DNA from 3 places in the Intestinimonas sp. MSJ-38 genome. Region 1 is predicted to be linked to each of the others. Evidence: riboswitches for the same ligand, from Rfam matches in the RefSeq annotation. Region 1 holds a riboswitch; each other region holds the start of a gene.
The links. Region 1 has a riboswitch for thiamine pyrophosphate ahead of KQI26_RS07315 (TenA family protein). Riboswitches for the same ligand answer to the same signal wherever they lie in the genome.
Positions count from the first base shown of each region.

Region 2: it holds a riboswitch for thiamine pyrophosphate, as region 1 does, so the genes downstream of both, thiM (hydroxyethylthiazole kinase) here and KQI26_RS07315 (TenA family protein) in region 1, are expected to answer to the same signal.
Region 3: it holds a riboswitch for thiamine pyrophosphate, as region 1 does, so the genes downstream of both, KQI26_RS12040 (energy-coupled thiamine transporter ThiT) here and KQI26_RS07315 (TenA family protein) in region 1, are expected to answer to the same signal.

Region 1 covers NZ_JAHLPO010000009.1:50,506-56,059, forward strand. Annotated here, with positions in the region: gene KQI26_RS07300 (HAD family phosphatase) at 1-281, opposite strand, end outside; gene thiE (thiamine phosphate synthase) at 271-912, opposite strand; gene thiD (bifunctional hydroxymethylpyrimidine kinase/phosphomethylpyrimidine kinase) at 924-1,727, opposite strand; gene KQI26_RS07315 (TenA family protein) at 1,724-2,398, opposite strand; TPP riboswitch at 2,465-2,562, opposite strand; TPP riboswitch at 2,623-2,722, opposite strand; gene KQI26_RS07320 (transposon-transfer assisting family protein) at 2,932-3,132, opposite strand; gene KQI26_RS07325 (LPD25 domain-containing protein) at 3,136-5,554, opposite strand, start outside.
Region 2 covers NZ_JAHLPO010000012.1:57,587-63,140, forward strand. Annotated here, with positions in the region: gene KQI26_RS08950 (HAD family phosphatase) at 1-571, opposite strand, end outside; gene thiE (thiamine phosphate synthase) at 568-1,206, opposite strand; gene thiM (hydroxyethylthiazole kinase) at 1,193-2,014, opposite strand; TPP riboswitch at 2,085-2,189, opposite strand; gene KQI26_RS08965 (permease) at 2,243-3,247, opposite strand; tRNA gene KQI26_RS08970 (tRNA-Leu) at 3,414-3,496, opposite strand; gene KQI26_RS08975 (AAA family ATPase) at 3,667-4,269, opposite strand; gene KQI26_RS08980 (GLUG motif-containing protein) at 4,259-5,554, opposite strand, start outside.
Region 3 covers NZ_JAHLPO010000022.1:31,275-36,828, forward strand. Annotated here, with positions in the region: gene KQI26_RS12035 (cation:proton antiporter) at 394-1,602, shown strand; gene KQI26_RS12040 (energy-coupled thiamine transporter ThiT) at 1,886-2,440, opposite strand; TPP riboswitch at 2,542-2,652, opposite strand; gene sigG (RNA polymerase sporulation sigma factor SigG) at 2,798-3,568, opposite strand; gene sigE (RNA polymerase sporulation sigma factor SigE) at 4,011-4,754, opposite strand; gene KQI26_RS12055 (sigma-E processing peptidase SpoIIGA) at 4,751-5,554, opposite strand, start outside.

The DNA of each region.
Region 1 (5,554 bases):
TAATCAAGGGCATGGGGCAGCAGACCGACATGGTTACTGTATTCCTCGACCGCCATATTATTCCATTCCTCAATAATTCCCTCTACCGTTTCCTGCAATCCAAAAAGATCAATGGTATATTGTGCGGCTTCCTCAAAACTCCTTGCACATATTTCAGTTACATAATTTTCCGGGACGGGAAGATTTCTCTTTTTCAAAAACTGAATATCTATATGCTCCCATACATCCATTGAATCCAGAATTGTTCCATCTAAATCAAAGATTGCCGCATTAAAATCCATTTTTCTTTTCCTTTCCGCAAAATAAATCTTTCAGTTCCGCAGCAGCAGCTTTTATATCAGACTGCGCTATGATGGCAGATACAACAGCCAGCCCGTCAATTCCCATGGGCTTGAAACGCCCTGCATTTCCCTTATTGATACCGCCAATAACAACTATCGGCAAAGAAACGGCTGCGCGGATTTTCTGTAATTCTTCCATTGATACAGAATCAGCGTCGGTTTTAGTTCCAGTAGGGAACATTGCGCCAACTCCCAAATAATCTGCACCATCCTGTTGTGCCTGTATTGCTTCTGCAATGGAAGATGCAGATACTCCCAACAGCATATTTTCCCCAATTACTTTGCGGACGGCAGCCGCAGGTAAATCATGCTGTCCAATATGTACCCCCGTAGCCTGCACAGCCATTGCAATATCTATCCGGTCGTTTATGATAAGGGGAATATGGTATTTATCCGTAACCTGTTTCACGGCAACAGCCTGATTGTAAAATTCTAATGAGGACAATTCTTTTTCTCGGAGTTGTATCATTGTGCAGCCTCCTAAAATTGCCTGTTCTACCGCTTCTGTCAGGCTATCGCAGCTCATTAGTTGACGATCAGTAACAAGATAAAGTGTATAATCAAAGTTCATTTTGCACCTGCCTATTCTTTAGATAAACCATGCTGATACAATTCGTAGAAATGGTGCGTCGGGCCACAGCCTTTTCCAATCGCAAGAGAGTGTTCGATTGCCATTGTGACATAAGCCTTTGCAGATTCGACTGCAAGCGGAACACTTTTTCCCTTTGCAAGCTGGGAAGCGATTGCAGAAGAAAAGGTACAGCCTGTCCCATGAGTATTTTTCGTATCAATGCGGGATGTTTCAAAATGGTAGAAATTTTCTCCATCAAATAGGACATCAACAGCATTTCCTATATGATGTCCACCCTTGACAACAATCGCCTTACAACCCATGGCATATATTTTTCTTGCGGCAGCCTCCATATCTGAAACTGTGGAAATCTGCATATCCGCTATTTTCTCTGCCTCTGGAATATTTGGAGTAAGTACATCGGCAAGTGGAATTACTGTGTCTATCAAGGTGGAAACCGCCGTAGGATTCATCAATGGGCAGCCATTTTTGGCATACATAACCGGGTCGATTACAACATTTTGGGGCTTATATTGTAATAGTTTCTTTGCCACCGCTTTCATACATTCTGGTGTAGAAAGCATACCGATTTTTACTGCGTCCACTTCAATATCTTCAAATACGGCGTCAATCTGTTTTTCAATCATATCAGGGGTAATATCTTGGATGTCGATAACGCGGCTGGTGTTCTCTGCAACAACAGAAACAATAACACTCATTCCAAATACGCCGTGAGCAGAAAAAGTTTTCAAATCAGCCTGAATACCTGCACCTCCGCTGCAATCTGATCCGGCAATGGACAATACTTTTTTCATTTTGCATTTTCCTCCATTCTTTCGTTCCGATAGGCCATCTTCCAAAAAGCAAGCTCTAACAAACTTGCTTTCTCAAAAATATCAGCCAGATACTTTTTATTTGCTTCTGATAACCCAGCACATTTATACTCTGCAAAAGCAGACCATTCTTTGCAACTTTCTGCATATTGTTCATCGGCATAATCTTTGATAAAGTCCCAATATCTTGATTCTCTGCTTGTAGGGACAGCCGCCAGTTTGCGGAATATATAGCTGTAACTTAACATACAGGGAAGAACCGCCATTAAAATTTCTTCATTCTTTCCATGTGACGCAATCTCAAACATGAAATCAATGTAATTTTGATTTTCAGGCAAAGGGGCGATCAGTTCAATATCATCATCTGTTATGCAAAATTGCTTTAGATAATCCAGCCGCACTTCCGATTCCGTATCATTTACAAAGTTCAGCATGGAGTAGTAAAGCTGAATTTCTCTTAATGTATCAGCATGAAAAATTGCCTTGCCGTATATACGGGCATAGTTTTTCAGATAGATACTATCCTGAATCATATATCTCTTGAACTTTTCAAGAGGTAGCTTTCCAGTTTGCACTTCCTGCACAAATGGGGTAGCTGCACATTCTTCCCAAATGGGAATGTTGTGGGTTAAGATGTCTTTCATAAATGCCATGTTTGATCCTCCTAAGATAAAAAAATAGAGCCTCTAAAACAATTAGAAGCTCTTTCAGACGCAATACGAGCGTAAGAAATTGCTTCCCTACGCCGGTATTAGCCGACAGGTCCAGAGGTCAGGTCTTACCTTTTTCAACTTGTTCAGTTCCCTCGCAAACACATATCATATCTTATTCAATTAAAAAAGGACATTCCCAAAACAGAGAATGTCCAAAAAATACGAATCTGTATTCTTTAGCTCCCTGCGTTGGTATTAGCCAACAGGTTCAAAGGGTCAGGTTTTAACCTTCTCAACTACAAGGTAGTCCCCCTGCTTGAGTATTATTATAGTTAGAAAGTCCCCAAAAGTCAAGTCTACGCATTTAGGGCGGTAAAAGTCCACAGAAATCAAGGTTTTTTCCGCATGGTCGGCAGGCAGTTGGATAAAGTTATCCTGTTCCCCTTAAAACGGGGTTCTAAATGCGGGCAAATGGACAAAAAAAGAAATGCCGGACGCAGAGGCTTTGACAGCCCCCGCGCCCGGCGTTTTGCTTATTCGTCTGTGAAGTGGAACCGCTGCGCCGCAAAGTCGGCGTCGCTCATGGCGTCCAGCTTATTTGCGGTCTGGCAGGCCAGCGCCACCATTTCCTTGTCCATGTCCGGCAGTGCTGCCCGGAGATTTGCCGCCGTCCTGCGGCGGTCGGCGTTGTGGTACAGACAGATCAGGTTTTCTTCTTCCACGGTGAAATACATTCCTCATACCTCCATTTCTTTTGATTTTTCCCGCGCCGGGGGCTTCTTTTTCTGCTCCTCCTTGGCGGCGGCAAGCTGCGCCCGGATGGACGGCTTCTTTTGTTTCTGCGTTGTCTTTTGGGTCTGCTTGGGCTTTTTGGCCTCCGCCTTGGTTGCCTCGGCCACATCCAAAAGGGAAATCTGTTCCCCGGCTTTTGCCCTTGCTTCCAGTTCCTCCATAGACGGGGCGTTGTTCATCATGCCGTCGATCATGTTGTAGTTCTGCTCGGTGGACATTTCCGCCGTCTTGATATGGCTTTCTGGCTGGGCGGGGATGGCAAAGGCTCTTGTGCCGTTTGCCATAATAAGATACCTGCCGTCCTCCGACTGGTGGTGGAATCCATACCCGGCGGCCTCCATCTGTTCCCGGCTCCTGTCGGTCAGATAGAAACGGCCTCTCGGCGTCTGGATTTGTTCGCCGGTCATGCACTCGTCCGGCGTGAGCTGCTTTTCCGGCTGGGCGAAAAACTCCGGCACCTGCCGGTAGTCGGCCCCCTCGTCCACATAGTAGGCGGTCTGTTTTCCATCCTGCCGGAACACCACAATATCCCCCATCGAGAGGGAATGTCCCTTGTAATCGGCGGGATGTTCCATGTTGAAGCGGCGGTAAATCTCGTCCAGTGTGATGTCCTTGTCCAGCGGCGCGGAGTAGATAAGCTGGTAATTCTTCCTGTCCACCGAAAGCCCATCCGCCTGCAATTCCTCATAGGAACGATAGCGGAAGTCGCGCCCCTCCGGGCCGGGCGGCACTTGGTAGATGGAAAAGTTGGGCTGCGCCGGGGCCTCATAGTCAGAGGCAACATATTCCTCCACCGTCAGCCCGGCAGCGGCGGCCTCCTGTTCCAGCTCTGCCTCGATCTGTTTTTTGTGGTCCTGCAAGCTCTGGTCGAAGTCGGCAAGCTGCGGCGGCTCCGGCAAGTGGTACTGTCCCTGATTGAGAAGCGGGCGGCACTCCTTTACATAGTCCAAAACCGCATTGAAATAAGCGGTCTGTTCCGGCGTCAGGGTTTCCCCGGATCGCAGGGGGCGCTGGGCCTCCTGCTCCATAGCGGCCAGATTGCAATGCAGCTCCATATACGGGATGAACTCATGCAGCAGCATATCCCGCTGGGCCTTGTCCGCCTCCCATGCCTCCGGCCCCTCATGGTGCAGCACATGGTTTTTCCAGCTTTCATCCTGTGCGTAGTATTCGTGGTAGCCCCGGATATGCTGGATCATGGAACCGTCCCCGTCGCCAAAGTCCTGCCGTCCCTCGTAGCTGTCCGGCTGGCCCTGCATGGTAAAATCAATGCGGAACTTGGTCTTGTCGTACCAATGGCCCGTATAGCCCGGCTGCTCCCGTTCATGGCGTCTGGCGCTGTCCAGCTCCTTAAAAACGGCCTCGGCTTCATGCAGCGGCATTTGCTGGCCGTCTTTCAGATGGGGGCTTTCACTCCAAAGGATCGTGACAACCGGCTCCGCTGCCGGATTCTGGGGGATCTGCCGCTTGGCGTTTGCAACGGCAATCTCACTTTCGATCTCGCTTTTCACAAAGGAATCCATCTGGCCCTTTTGCAGCTCATAGCCCTGTTCACACAGGCGGTTGATAAGCCCGATTACCTTGTCGTTATCGCCCACGGCCTCGGCATAGGCCACGATCAACTGCCGTTCCTCGCTGCCCAAACGCGGGGCGTTTTTCTCTGCCAGTTCAATCAGAGCGGCAGCCCGGTCAGCCGGGGACGCCTCCGGCATGAACGGCTTTCCATTCAAAAGGCCGTCGATCCCATTCCACGCCTGCGGCTGGGGAATGGCGTTGGCCTGTTCGGTTGCTTCCAGAAAATCATCCAGCCTGTCGCCGGTCAGGGGTTCTATTGTCCCAGCCGGTCGCTCATGGATGGCAAGGATTTCTTTTCCGGCTTCCGCAAGGGACAGGTCGGGATTGTCAAGCTGGCCTCCGTCCAGTTCTTTGTAGTCGGGACCGTACAGCGTGTAATCGTAGCCGGTTTCTGATGTCTGGATATACAGATATTCGCCGCTTTCCAGACGGTAGGCGGCCTCCTGCGGGGCTTTGGCCTGTTCCAGCGTTCCATCCCCGGCAATGGTAAAGCCCTGCGCCTGCGCCGCCTCCTTGGTTCCCTGCGACACTTCGCCGGTGGATTTCAAATCCGCGTCAATGAGGGTTTGCAGCATGGCTTTTACGCTGGCGGTCATTTCCTGCTGTTGCTCCGGGGGCAGCTTGGAAAATACGCTGTCCGGGTCTGGCTGCTCGGCGGCCTGTTCCAGCGGTGCGGCCTGCGGCTGCTCCTGCTGGGCCTGCCGTTCTTTCTGAAGCTGGGCAAGGTGGCCGTCAATGGTGGTAATCAGTTCATGGGCGGTGGCCCGGATGGTTTCAAGGGAGGCTTTC
Region 2 (5,554 bases), on a different contig from region 1:
CTTCTCCCGCAGGGTCCCACACCCCCACCGTCACAAAACCCGCTTCTTTGGCGGTGCGGGCCGCATGAAGAGCATCCTCAAAAACCAGGGTGCAGCAGGGTGCACTCCCCAGCTTTTCCGCCCCGGCCAGATAGATATGGGGATTTGTCTTGGGTCCATACTCCCCGCAGTCTAAGGCAAAGGAAAAATACTTCCACAGCCCCAACCGCTCCATGGCCGCCTGGGACAGCTCCTTCTGGGTGGCGCTGACGATGCCACAGGGGATTTTTTGCTGCCGCAGCTGCTCCAGCAGTACTTCGGCTCCAGGCTTGGCTGGCAGATGCTGGCGGTATTCTTCTGCCGCCAGTTCCTCCACCAGCTTCAGCACCTGCTCCACCGAAACCGCAAAGCCAAAGGTCCGGATGATGTACTCCGCCGCCTGGCGCTGATCCATGGCCTCGATGGTGCGAGCCAGATCTTCCGGGGGTTCTCCCCCCAGACGCCGTACCAGCTGAAGGGGAAGCTGCTGCCACATCTCCATGGACTGAAGCAATGTGCCGTCCAGATCAAACAAAGCCCCCTGGATCTTCACTGAATGGCCTCCTCGGTCAGCTTCCGCAGTCCGGCTGCCGCGGCCTGGGGGTCCTCCTTGGCATAAATGGCCGAAACCACCGCCACGCCGCAGATGCCGCTGCCTTTGAGGGACAGAATATTACTTTCCTTGATGCCGCCAATGGCCACCACCGGGATATCCACCGCCTGGCAAATGGCTTTCAGCATATCCAGGCTGACGGCGTCGGCATCGTCTTTGGTGCCGGTGGGGAACACCGCCCCCACCCCCAGGTAATCGGCGCCCGCTGCCTGGGCCTTGAGAGCCTGCTCCACCGTCTGGGCCGAGACCCCCAGGATCTTGTCCGGGCCGATCTTCTGGCGTACCTGTCCCGCTTCCATATCGTGCTGGCCTACATGAACGCCGTCAGCTTCGATCTCCACCGCCAGCTCCACATTGTCATTGATAAGGAAAGGCACCTGGTGCTTTTTGCAAAGCTCCTGGATCTGCCGGGCCTCCTTCTGGAATTCCTCCTGGGCCAGATCCTTTTCCCGCAGCTGCACCATGGTCACGCCCCCCAGGATGGACTGCTCCACCGCAGAATAAAGGGTACGCTCCCCCAGCCAGCTCCGGTCGGTGACGCCATAAAGCAGCAGATCTTTTTTATCGCACTTCATACCGGGCGCCCTCCATCAGCTGCTTGCCATCCATGTGATAGATGGCATCGATGATCCGGTTGCGGTAAGAGCTGTTGCCCTCGCCCTCTTCCAGACACTGGAATGCCAGCTCACCGGCCAGGCCCATCGTAACCACAGCTGCGGCGGCCGCTTCCAGAGTATGCTCCGGGTTGGCGGTGACAAAGGCCGCCGTCAGTCCGGACAGCTGGCAGCCGGTGCCGGTGATCTTCCCCATCTCCGGCCGGCCGTTGCGAATGACAAAGCACCGCTCCCTGTCCGCCACCAGATCGATGGCGCCGGTGATGGCCGCCACGCTGTCAAAACGAGCGGCCACTTCCTTGGCAAATGCAACGGCGGCCTCCAGGTTGTCCTCTGTGACGGCATCGGACAGATCGGCGTCCACACCCCGGGTCTTGCCGCTGCCCTGAGCCAGGGTCTTGATTTCGGAGATATTGCCCCGAATGACGGTAAAATGCACCTGCTCCAGCAGATCCAGCGCCGTCTTGGTGCGCAGCGTGCTGGCGCCAGCCCCTACCGGGTCCAGCACCACCGGATGGGAAAGAGCATTGGCCTTTTTCCCGGCGGCAAACATCCCCGGAATGGTACGGCTGTTCAGTGTACCGATGTTGATATTCAGGCCGCCGCAGATGGAAGTGATCTCCTCCACCTCTCCCAGGTCATCGGCCATAATGGGGCTTCCCCCGCAGGCCAACAGCACATTGGCCACATCGTTGACGGTGACATAATTTGTGATGTTGTGGATCAGGGGGGATTTTTCCCGCACATTGTCCAAACAATTACCCAGCATTTTCCTTCCTCCTTTTTCAATAAAAAAACGCCGCGGGCTTGCCCTCCGGAGAAGGCCTCCCGCGGCGAAAACCGCAAACGAATGGACTCCCTCCGTTGGCATTACCCAAATCAGGTAGCAGGTCGAAGCGCACAGCTTCCTCTCAGCCCGTTTGCGAGCTCCCTGGTCACGATATGATGTTGTTTTTTATTATAAAACCGGGTGCAAAAAATTGCAAGGATTTTGTCCTTACATTCCCAGCCAGGGCTGGAGGGCATTGAACAGATATCCCACCAGAATGATTCCCACAGTGCAGATGGCCACAAACACTCCCAGCAGCCGGGGCTTTACCGCGCGGCGCAGCATAATCAGGGAGGGCAGAGACAAGGTGGTCACCGCCATCATAAAGGAGAGCACGGTGCCCAGCATAGCCCCTTTGCCCAGCAGAGCCTGGGCCACAGGGATGGTGCCGAAGATATCAGCATACACCGGCACGCCAATGATGGTGGCCAACACCACACCCAGCGGATTTTTTCCGCCCAGCACCGTTTCCACCCAGCTCTGGGGAATCCAGTTGTGGATCAGCGCTCCAATGCCCACACCGATGAGGATATAGGGAAAGACCTTCCGGAAGGTGGAAAGCATCTGCTCTTTGGCATAAACCACCCGATCCTTTTGAGTCAGCACCGGCCCCTCGGCCTGAACAGCCACTCCCTGGCGGATAAATTCCTCCACCTGATCTTCCAGATGCAGCCGCTGGATGAGAGCGCCCCCCACCATAGCCACCACAAGCCCCAGAATCACATAAATGACCGCCACTTTGGTTCCAAAAATCCCCATCAGCAGCACCAGACTGCCCAGGTCCACCATGGGAGAGGAAATGAGAAAGGAGAAGGTCACCCCAATCGGCAGTCCCGCTCCGATAAATCCCATAAAGAGCGGAATGGAAGAACAGGAACAAAAGGGCGTCACCGTCCCTAAAAGGGCCGCCACCAGATTGGCCCCCATTCCCCGGAACCGGCCCAGGATCTTCCGGCTTCTCTCCGGCGGAAAATAGCTTTGCAGATAGGAGACCAAAAAGATCAGCAAACAAAGCAGCACTGTGATTTTGATCACATCATAGAGAAAAAAGTGCAGGCTTCCCCCTATAGGGCTGGTTGTATCCACTCCCACTTTGCTCAACCCCCGGCCAATCAGATCATTGAGCCAGGCCATTCCCAGAAGCTGATCCTGCACAAAATTCCACAAACTCATCCTGCTCCCGCCTTTCATCAATCATTTTAAATATTTCGATATGCCTATTTTATCTCTTCCCCTGGCCCTTGTCAAGAAGAAATTCACATTCTTCAATATTACCGTTTTACTTCCAAAGATGCAGAAACGAAAAAAGAGACACGACCGATTGTCGTGTCTCTTTTTCTGGTGCGGTCAACGGGACTTGAACCCGTATGGTTGCCCACACGCCCCTCAAACGTGCGCGTCTGCCTGTTCCGCCATGACCGCATGGATTAAATTAGCTTGTTTATTCTATCACACCACCCTCAAAAATGCAAGAGCTATTCCTGGGGTTTTCCAAAAAAATCTTGCCCTCTCCCTTCTCATTGGCCCGGCTTTTGAAAAAGAGGGCATCTCCCCGGATGCCCTCTTTTTTACATCAAACTCATACAGCACTTTTATAAACTCTGGTAAGCCAGACAGATCTGGTTCACTGCGGCCTCAAATTCTGTGGTACCGGTATCGATACAGAGATCATACCCATCCGGCGATCCCCAAGCCAGCCCGGTATAGGATTCATAGTATTTTTTCCGCCGCTTATCCATTTTCCGCACAAGACGCACCGCTTTTTCCCTGGTCAGGTTCTCCTGCTGCATTTTCCGTTCGATCCGCTTTTCCAAAGGGGCCCGGACAAAGGCCCGCAGCAGCTTCACCTTTTCTTCCCGCAGAACATAGTCGGCACAGCGGCCCACGAAAATACAGCTTTCCCCCTTGGCAATCTGCCGGATTTCATGGCTTTGCAGCTCAAACAGCACTTCGGAAGTGGGCAGTCCCCGGGTGACATGGTAGTTTCCCTCATGGACCGTCCGGTATAAAAACGGATTGGTCGCCCTTTCATCCGCAGACTCCATCATCTTTTCCGAGAGCTCCCCATACCGGCAAGCCAGATGGAACAAATCCTTTTCATATACCCGGATTCCCAGCCTGGAGCCTGTGCGCAGGGCGATTTCATGGCCGCCGCTTCCAAACTCCCGAGCGATACAGATGATTTTATTTTCCACTTTCCTCCACCTCTTTCGGAACCAACTGCTCTTTCACTGCATGGGGGACATCAAATGAGCCATTATGGGCAAAGTCCAGTTTCACAGACACTGTGCCCGGTGCTGCATCCTCCAGGCCGTCCACTCCGCCGCTGCAAGTACAGCTGATCTCCTGGATCCTATTTCCGCTGACCCTGACCTGCACGCTTCCAGCGGAAAGGGTTACCGGCAGCGATTCCAGCTCCGGCGCCGCCGCATAGGCCACCGCCTTCATACCGCTTTCGTCCAGTGTCAGTGTATAGAGCCAGGTGTTGTTCCCGGTATCGGTGCAGTCAAATTCCCCGTTCAGGCAAATCTGCTTCAACACTTCCAGCAATCGGGTGTAATGGGTCAGCTCGTTGTTTTCCGCAGTCAGCAGCACGCCGTTCTGATCACAGAACCTTCCCTCCGTGAAATAGACGGAAAGATCGTCCTTGCGCACACAACCGATCTTGCTGCCATCCACCTGGGCCTGGCCGTACTTCATTTTCCCATTGAGGGAAACAGGGCCACATTCCACGCCCAAATCCACATCCGCCGTAAAAGACTCTTCCTGTCCCAGTTCTTTCCACGCACTGAACAGACGGAACAAGTCTTCCGAAATGGGCGCTTGGCCTTGTATCTCTCCAGAAGAAATCGCCTCCCGCACCGGATCCGGTATGACCAATGCTTCATCCATGGTCTCAGGCTTGAGCTGGGCCTCCAGAGAGTATACCGTTTTCTCATCATCCGCCAGTGTTCCCTTGGAAACAAAACGCAAGGACCGAATCTGGTCCCCCGAAGTTGTCAGTTCAATGGTCAGCTTCTGGGTATCGGACAGATCTTCTGCCTGGTTTGGAAGCAGCACTTTCAGCAGCTTTCCGGCATTTTCCCCCTCGGCTGTCATCTGGCAGGTCACCTTTCCACCGCTGCGGCTTGTGGAGAAAGAAACGGTCTCAAAAAGCTCTGCGGCCTGCGCTGGCAGCTGTGAATAATCCGGATGGAGATCGCTGACCTTGTAGGCCTTGCCGTTTTCCAGGATAATGGCGTCATCGGCGTAATAAAGAGAAATGCCGTTGTTCTGGATGCAGGTAATTTCCTGCCCATCCACCTTCGTCCGAAGGATATCCATTTCTGTGTTGATCAGCTCGTCATCCAGCTGAAGGCTCACATCCATGGTCATGGCGCCTTCGCTCTGCCCGGCCAATTCCTGCAGCAGCTGGCAGGCCTTCTTCCCGGCGGCCAGTTTTCCACCCACCAGCACCCACAAGGCAATTATCACCAGCAA
Region 3 (5,554 bases), on a different contig from region 1:
TACACAACCTGCCCAGCGCGGGAGCGCAGTATGACTGCCCAGGCACTGGGCCGCTACTACGATTTAATTGTAATCTTTCTTCCTTTCCTTGTCAAAGGGGCCTTTCGTCCATCGGGCTGCGCCCTTTGTCCGGCCTTTTGCACGCCTTGTGCGCTTTCCTCTCCCCTTTGCCTTGTTTTCGGGCGATGGTGAGAAAATAAGCGCCGATTTGTTATCTTTTTGACAGTCCTCGCCCCTATTTTGCCCCGCATCGCCCGTCTTTTGCCCTCCATCCTAACATTTTTCCCTTCATCGCCGGAATTTTGTGCAATCTGCGCTTGCGCCGGAAAGAAAAATATGAGATACTCATGCTTGTTTTTTTCAATTCAATATATTGATGAAGGGATGGTTCCCATGGATTATCGTTTTTTGCTTTCACTGGCCATCATTCTGCTGTCCACCAAGGTGTTCGGCCTGATCTCCCAACGGGTGCAGCTGCCCTCGGTGGTGGGCGCCCTTCTGGCGGGGCTTCTGCTGGGGCCCACCTGCCTGAATATGGTGGTGGAAACCGACTTTTTGCTGAAAACCTCTGAGCTGGGCGTGATCTTCCTCATGTTCCTGGCCGGTCTGGACACCGACCTGAAGGAGCTGAAAAAAACAGGGCTCACTTCCCTGTTCATCGCCGCCTGCGGCGTAGTGGTGCCCCTCATCGGCGGCGCTCTGTGCTATAAGCTGTTCTTCCCCCAAGCCACGGGTGACGCCATGCTCCGGGCGGTGTTTGTGGGCGTTGTACTGGCGGCCACCTCGGTGTCCATCACCGTGGAGACCCTGCGTGAGCTGGGCCGCCTGCGCGGCAAGGTGGGCACCGCCATTCTGGGCGCAGCCGTCATCGACGACATTCTGGGCATTGTGGTGCTCACCATTCTCACCAGCTTCACCGATCCCTCGGTGAAACCCCTGATGGTGGTGGGCCGGATCATCGGCTTTTTCGTGCTGCTGGCCCTGGTGGGCTTCGTGGTCTACCGGCTGTTCCGGAAGCTGGGCAAGGCCTATTACAACCACCGGCGCATCGCCATTTATGGTCTGGTGTTCTGCCTGCTTCTGTCCTATGCGGCCGAGCATTTCTTCGGTATTGCCGACATCACCGGCGCTTATTTTGCCGGACTGATCCTGTGCAACATCGCCGAGGCCCAGCCCTACATCGCCCGGAAGATCAACATTGCCTCTTATATGCTCTTTTCCCCGGTATTTTTCGCCAGCGTTGGCATTGAGACCGATCTTCATGGCTTCACCCTGTCCCTCTTCGCTTTTGCTCTGGCCCTGACTCTGGTGGCCATTCTCACCAAGGTGATCGGCTGCGGCCTGGGAGCCAAGCTGTGCAAGTTCTCCGCCCATGACGCCCTGGCGGTGGGTGTGGGCATGATCTCCCGCGGCGAAGTGGCTCTGATCGTGGCCCAGAAGGGCGAGCAGGCCGGGCTGGTGGATGCCTCCCTCTTCCCGGCGGTAGTGGCCATGGTGATCGTCACCACGCTGATCACCCCTGTATTGCTCAAGCTGGTGATGGGCCGCTCTCCCCTCCCCGCTCCCGACGAACCCACCCTCACTGTCAAAAGCGGCGACTAGGCAGCGTGACGCTGCACCCATACTCTCCCCGGCTGTATGCGCCCGGGGCCTCGATGCTCCGGCTCCGCCGGAAGGGGCTATTGTGCGATCCTGGCAGCGTGGTCCGGTGCCCGGACGGCCATACTTTCTTTGCTTTTCTGCGTACAACCGGCCCGGCGCGGGAGCGCAGTATGGGAGCGGAGGCACTCCGCCAGCCCCTTGCAAAAACTCGAAAAAGTGGCCTAAGCCACTTTTTCGACACGCTCAACAAAAAAACCTCCCATCAGGGAGGTTTTTTGTCTGTTTATCCGTTGGCTTTTGGCAGCTTCACAAACTTCACCAATGCGGCCACGGCCAGGGCGTTGATAATGGTTTCGGGGATCATAAAGGTGCCGTTATAGGTCAGAGACCAGACCCAATCGGGCACAGCGGGATCGCCGGTGTGCCAGATGATGATGCCCGAGAGGAAGTGGCACAGAAACCGGATGACGCACACGGCCACCGTGGCCACGCCTGCGCCCACCACGGCATTTTTGAACCGGCGGGCCACCAGGGGCGCCAGACCCAGCAGGCCGAAGGGCAGCACATAGTCCAGCATCACCACCAGAAAGAACCACAGCAGCGTGCGCACCGGCGGAGCCCAGAAGCCCTCGATCATCTGAATGACGGCAAAGACCAATCCGGTGAGCAAGCCCCACTTGGCGCCATAGCGCAAAGCGATGAAGATGATGGGGGCCATACAAGCGGCGGTCACCGAGCCGCCCAAGGGCATCTCCCACACCTTTACCATGGCCAGCACGGCGGCCAGGGCCACCATAATGGCGCTTTCGGTCAGTCTTCTTGTGTTGTTTTTCTGCATCGTACCCATCCTTTCCCTGCCCGAAGGCAACAAAAAAAATCGCGGGAACAATGCCCGCGATGAAAGGCGGCGTGATGCCGCTGCCATACCCGGCAGCAGAATGAAGCCCATAATGATCTCTTCCTACGCTGGCATTACCCAGATCAGGTTTGAGGGTTGACGGTCTGTCCGTCTCTCAGCCGGCATGAAAACCAGCACCCCTGTCCACTTGTCATAGGAAGTATACTCCACCCTCCCCCATTTGTCAAGCGGAGTGCCTCCGCGGGCATACTCTCTTTGCCTGGGTGAACACAACCAGCCTTCGTTCTGTTGCCCAGCGCGGGAGCGCAATTTGGCCGTCCCGACACGGGACCGCTGCTAGAGTTGTTTTTTGATCTTTTCGATGACGCCCTTTTCCAGGCGGGAGACCTGGGCCTGGGAGATGCCGATCTCCTTGGCCACCTCGATCTGGGTACGGCCATCGTAAAACCGCAGGGCCAAAATCCGCTTCTCCCGCTCGCTCAGACCGCTCATGGCCTGCTTCATGGCGATCTGCTCGATCCAGCTGTCGTCGGTGTTTTTCGGGTCCCGCACCTGATCCATCACGCAGATGGCATCGCCCCCGTCCTGATACACCGGCTCATAAAGGGAAATGGGGTCGGAGATGGCATCCAGGGCAAACACCACTTCTTCCCGCTTCATGCCGATGGCCTTGGCGATCTCCTCCACGGTAGGCTCCCGCTGGTGTTCCCTGGTGAAGGCCTCCCGGGCGGTGAGGGCCTTGTAGGCGTTGTCCCGCAGGGAGCGGCTCACCCGCACCGGGCTGCTGTCCCGGAGATACCGGCGGATCTCGCCGATGATCATGGGCACGGCATAGGTGGAAAACCGCACATTCAGGCTCAGATCAAAATGGTCGATGGACTTGATCAGCCCCACGCATCCCACCTGGAACAGATCGTCGGCTGCTTCTCCCCGGCCGCCGAACCGCTGCACCACCGAAAGCACCAGCCGCAGATTCCCGGCGATGAGCTTCTCCCGGGCCTGCTTGTCTCCGCCCCTGGCCTTTTCCAGAAGCTCTCTGGTTTCTTTTCCCGTCAAAGTCGGCAGTTTGGATGTGTTGACGCCGCAGATCTCCACTTTTCCCTGCATTCGTGTTCCTCCCTTTTTTTGTTACAGACAGTATTGCCTGAAAAGAGAGAACTAATACCCAGAACACCCGCTGCGGCGGGTGTTGCCCCAGGTTTCTTCCCAGCGGCGAAAGCCGCCGGGCCCCTCCTGGGCCATTGGCGGCGTGTTATTTTGGCACAAGGCCAAAATAACTTGCAAGCCGTCAGGCGACGCCGCCGCTGGGTCTCGGGGAAAAACTAGGTTTTTCCCCGACCTTTTTCCAGCCTCCCGGCGGGGTCCCTGCCGAAGCCAAGCGGATACAACCAGCCTTTTCTGTGGCACTGGGCCAAAGAAAAGCCCCCCTTGTGCAAAGGGGGGACAGCATGGCAACGCCATGCAGGGGGGATTGTGAAACTTAGTGCACCAGTTAGCCAGATTCTGTAATTCAGCGCGGGAGCGCAGTTTGGGTGCAGCGTCACGCTGCCTAGAGGGTCATTTCCTTTTTCAGTCGGGAGATGATCTTCTTTTCCAGCCGGGAGATATAGGACTGGGAGATGCCCAGGAGATCGGCCACCTCCTTCTGGGTCAGCTCGTCCCGGCCGCCCAGGCCAAAACGCATGGAAATAATCGTCTTTTCCCGCTCACTCAGCCGGTCGATGGAGCGGCGCAGCATTTCCCGATCGGCGTCGTCCTCCACCGGGCGCATGACGCAGTCGGGCTCGGTGCCCAGAATGTCGGACAGCAGCAGCTCGTTTCCGTCCCAATCGGTGCTCAGCGGCTCGTCGATGGACACCTCCGACCGGGCCCCGGAGTGTTTGCGCAGCACCATCAGGATCTCGTTTTCAATGCACCGGGAGGCATAGGTGGCCAGCTTGGTGTTCTTGTCCCCCCGGTAGGTGTTCACCCCCTTGATCAGCCCGATGGTGCCGATGGAGATCAGATCCTCAATGCCGATGCCGGTGTTTTCGAATTTCCGGGCGATGTAGACCACCAGACGGAGATTGTGCTCGATGAGGGCCTGGCGGATCTCCGGCTCCTTGCCGGTGTAATGGGCCAGGTATTCCTTCTCCTCTTCCGGGGTCAGGGGCGGGGGCAGGCTCTGGGAAGAGCCGATGTAATAGATGGACGGCAGCTGACAAAGCCCTAGCTTTTCCAAAAGCTTCCGCCCCTTCAAGGAAAGAGCGGCCCGCAGCAAAGAGAGTTTCACGCAGTATTCCTCCTTTATCATCCCAAAATCGCCTGGCAGCCTTCGGGGGTGGAGATCCGCCCCGGGGCGATACCGATGAGCACTTCTTTTTCCTCCCGGCCATCCACCAGCATTTTGTCCGGTTTCATGGCCAGGAGCAATGCGCCGGGCTGGCCCACCGCCTGGTATGGCAGCAGCAGGAAGCGGCGGGAGCGGAGCCGTTCAAAGACCTCCGGCCCGTTGTCCCCCCGCAGGTTTTCCAGCGCCTGCCGCTCTTCCCGGGAAAGCAGCGGGACAAGGCAGCTTTTTTCCACCACCATCACCCGTTTCTGGCTCATGGGGTCCCGCAGAAGGTTGCCGGTATCCCGCAGAGCGTGCACCTCCGCCCACTGGCCGCCCACGCAGATCTTTACCCGGGCCGGAGCGGCTCTCCGCTCTCCCCTTCTGGCGGAAAAGGCCAGAGACAGCAGCACATAGGCCGCCCCGAAGGAAAAAAGCAGGCTCTGTATGGGCAGGTGCACATAGGGTACGCCGCCCCGCACCCAGAGCCGGTGACTGCCAGAGAGGGCGGTCAGGGCCATCACGCCGCCGCCCATGGCCATGGTCACGGACAAAAGCAGCAGGCTCAGCCGCAGGGCTTCCCCGGGAGAGCGGACATTGAATGCGGTAAGGCAGAGCAGCAGACAGCAGAGGGCTTTGATGAAAAGGCCCCACAGGCCCTGGGCCGGGGCAAAAAACAGCACAGCCGACAGCACACCTCCCAAAGCGGCGCTGAGCAGCAGCCGGGGCACAAAGCAGGCTTTGCCGCCCAGCCGGCCCACGCATCGCAGCAGGAGGTAGTT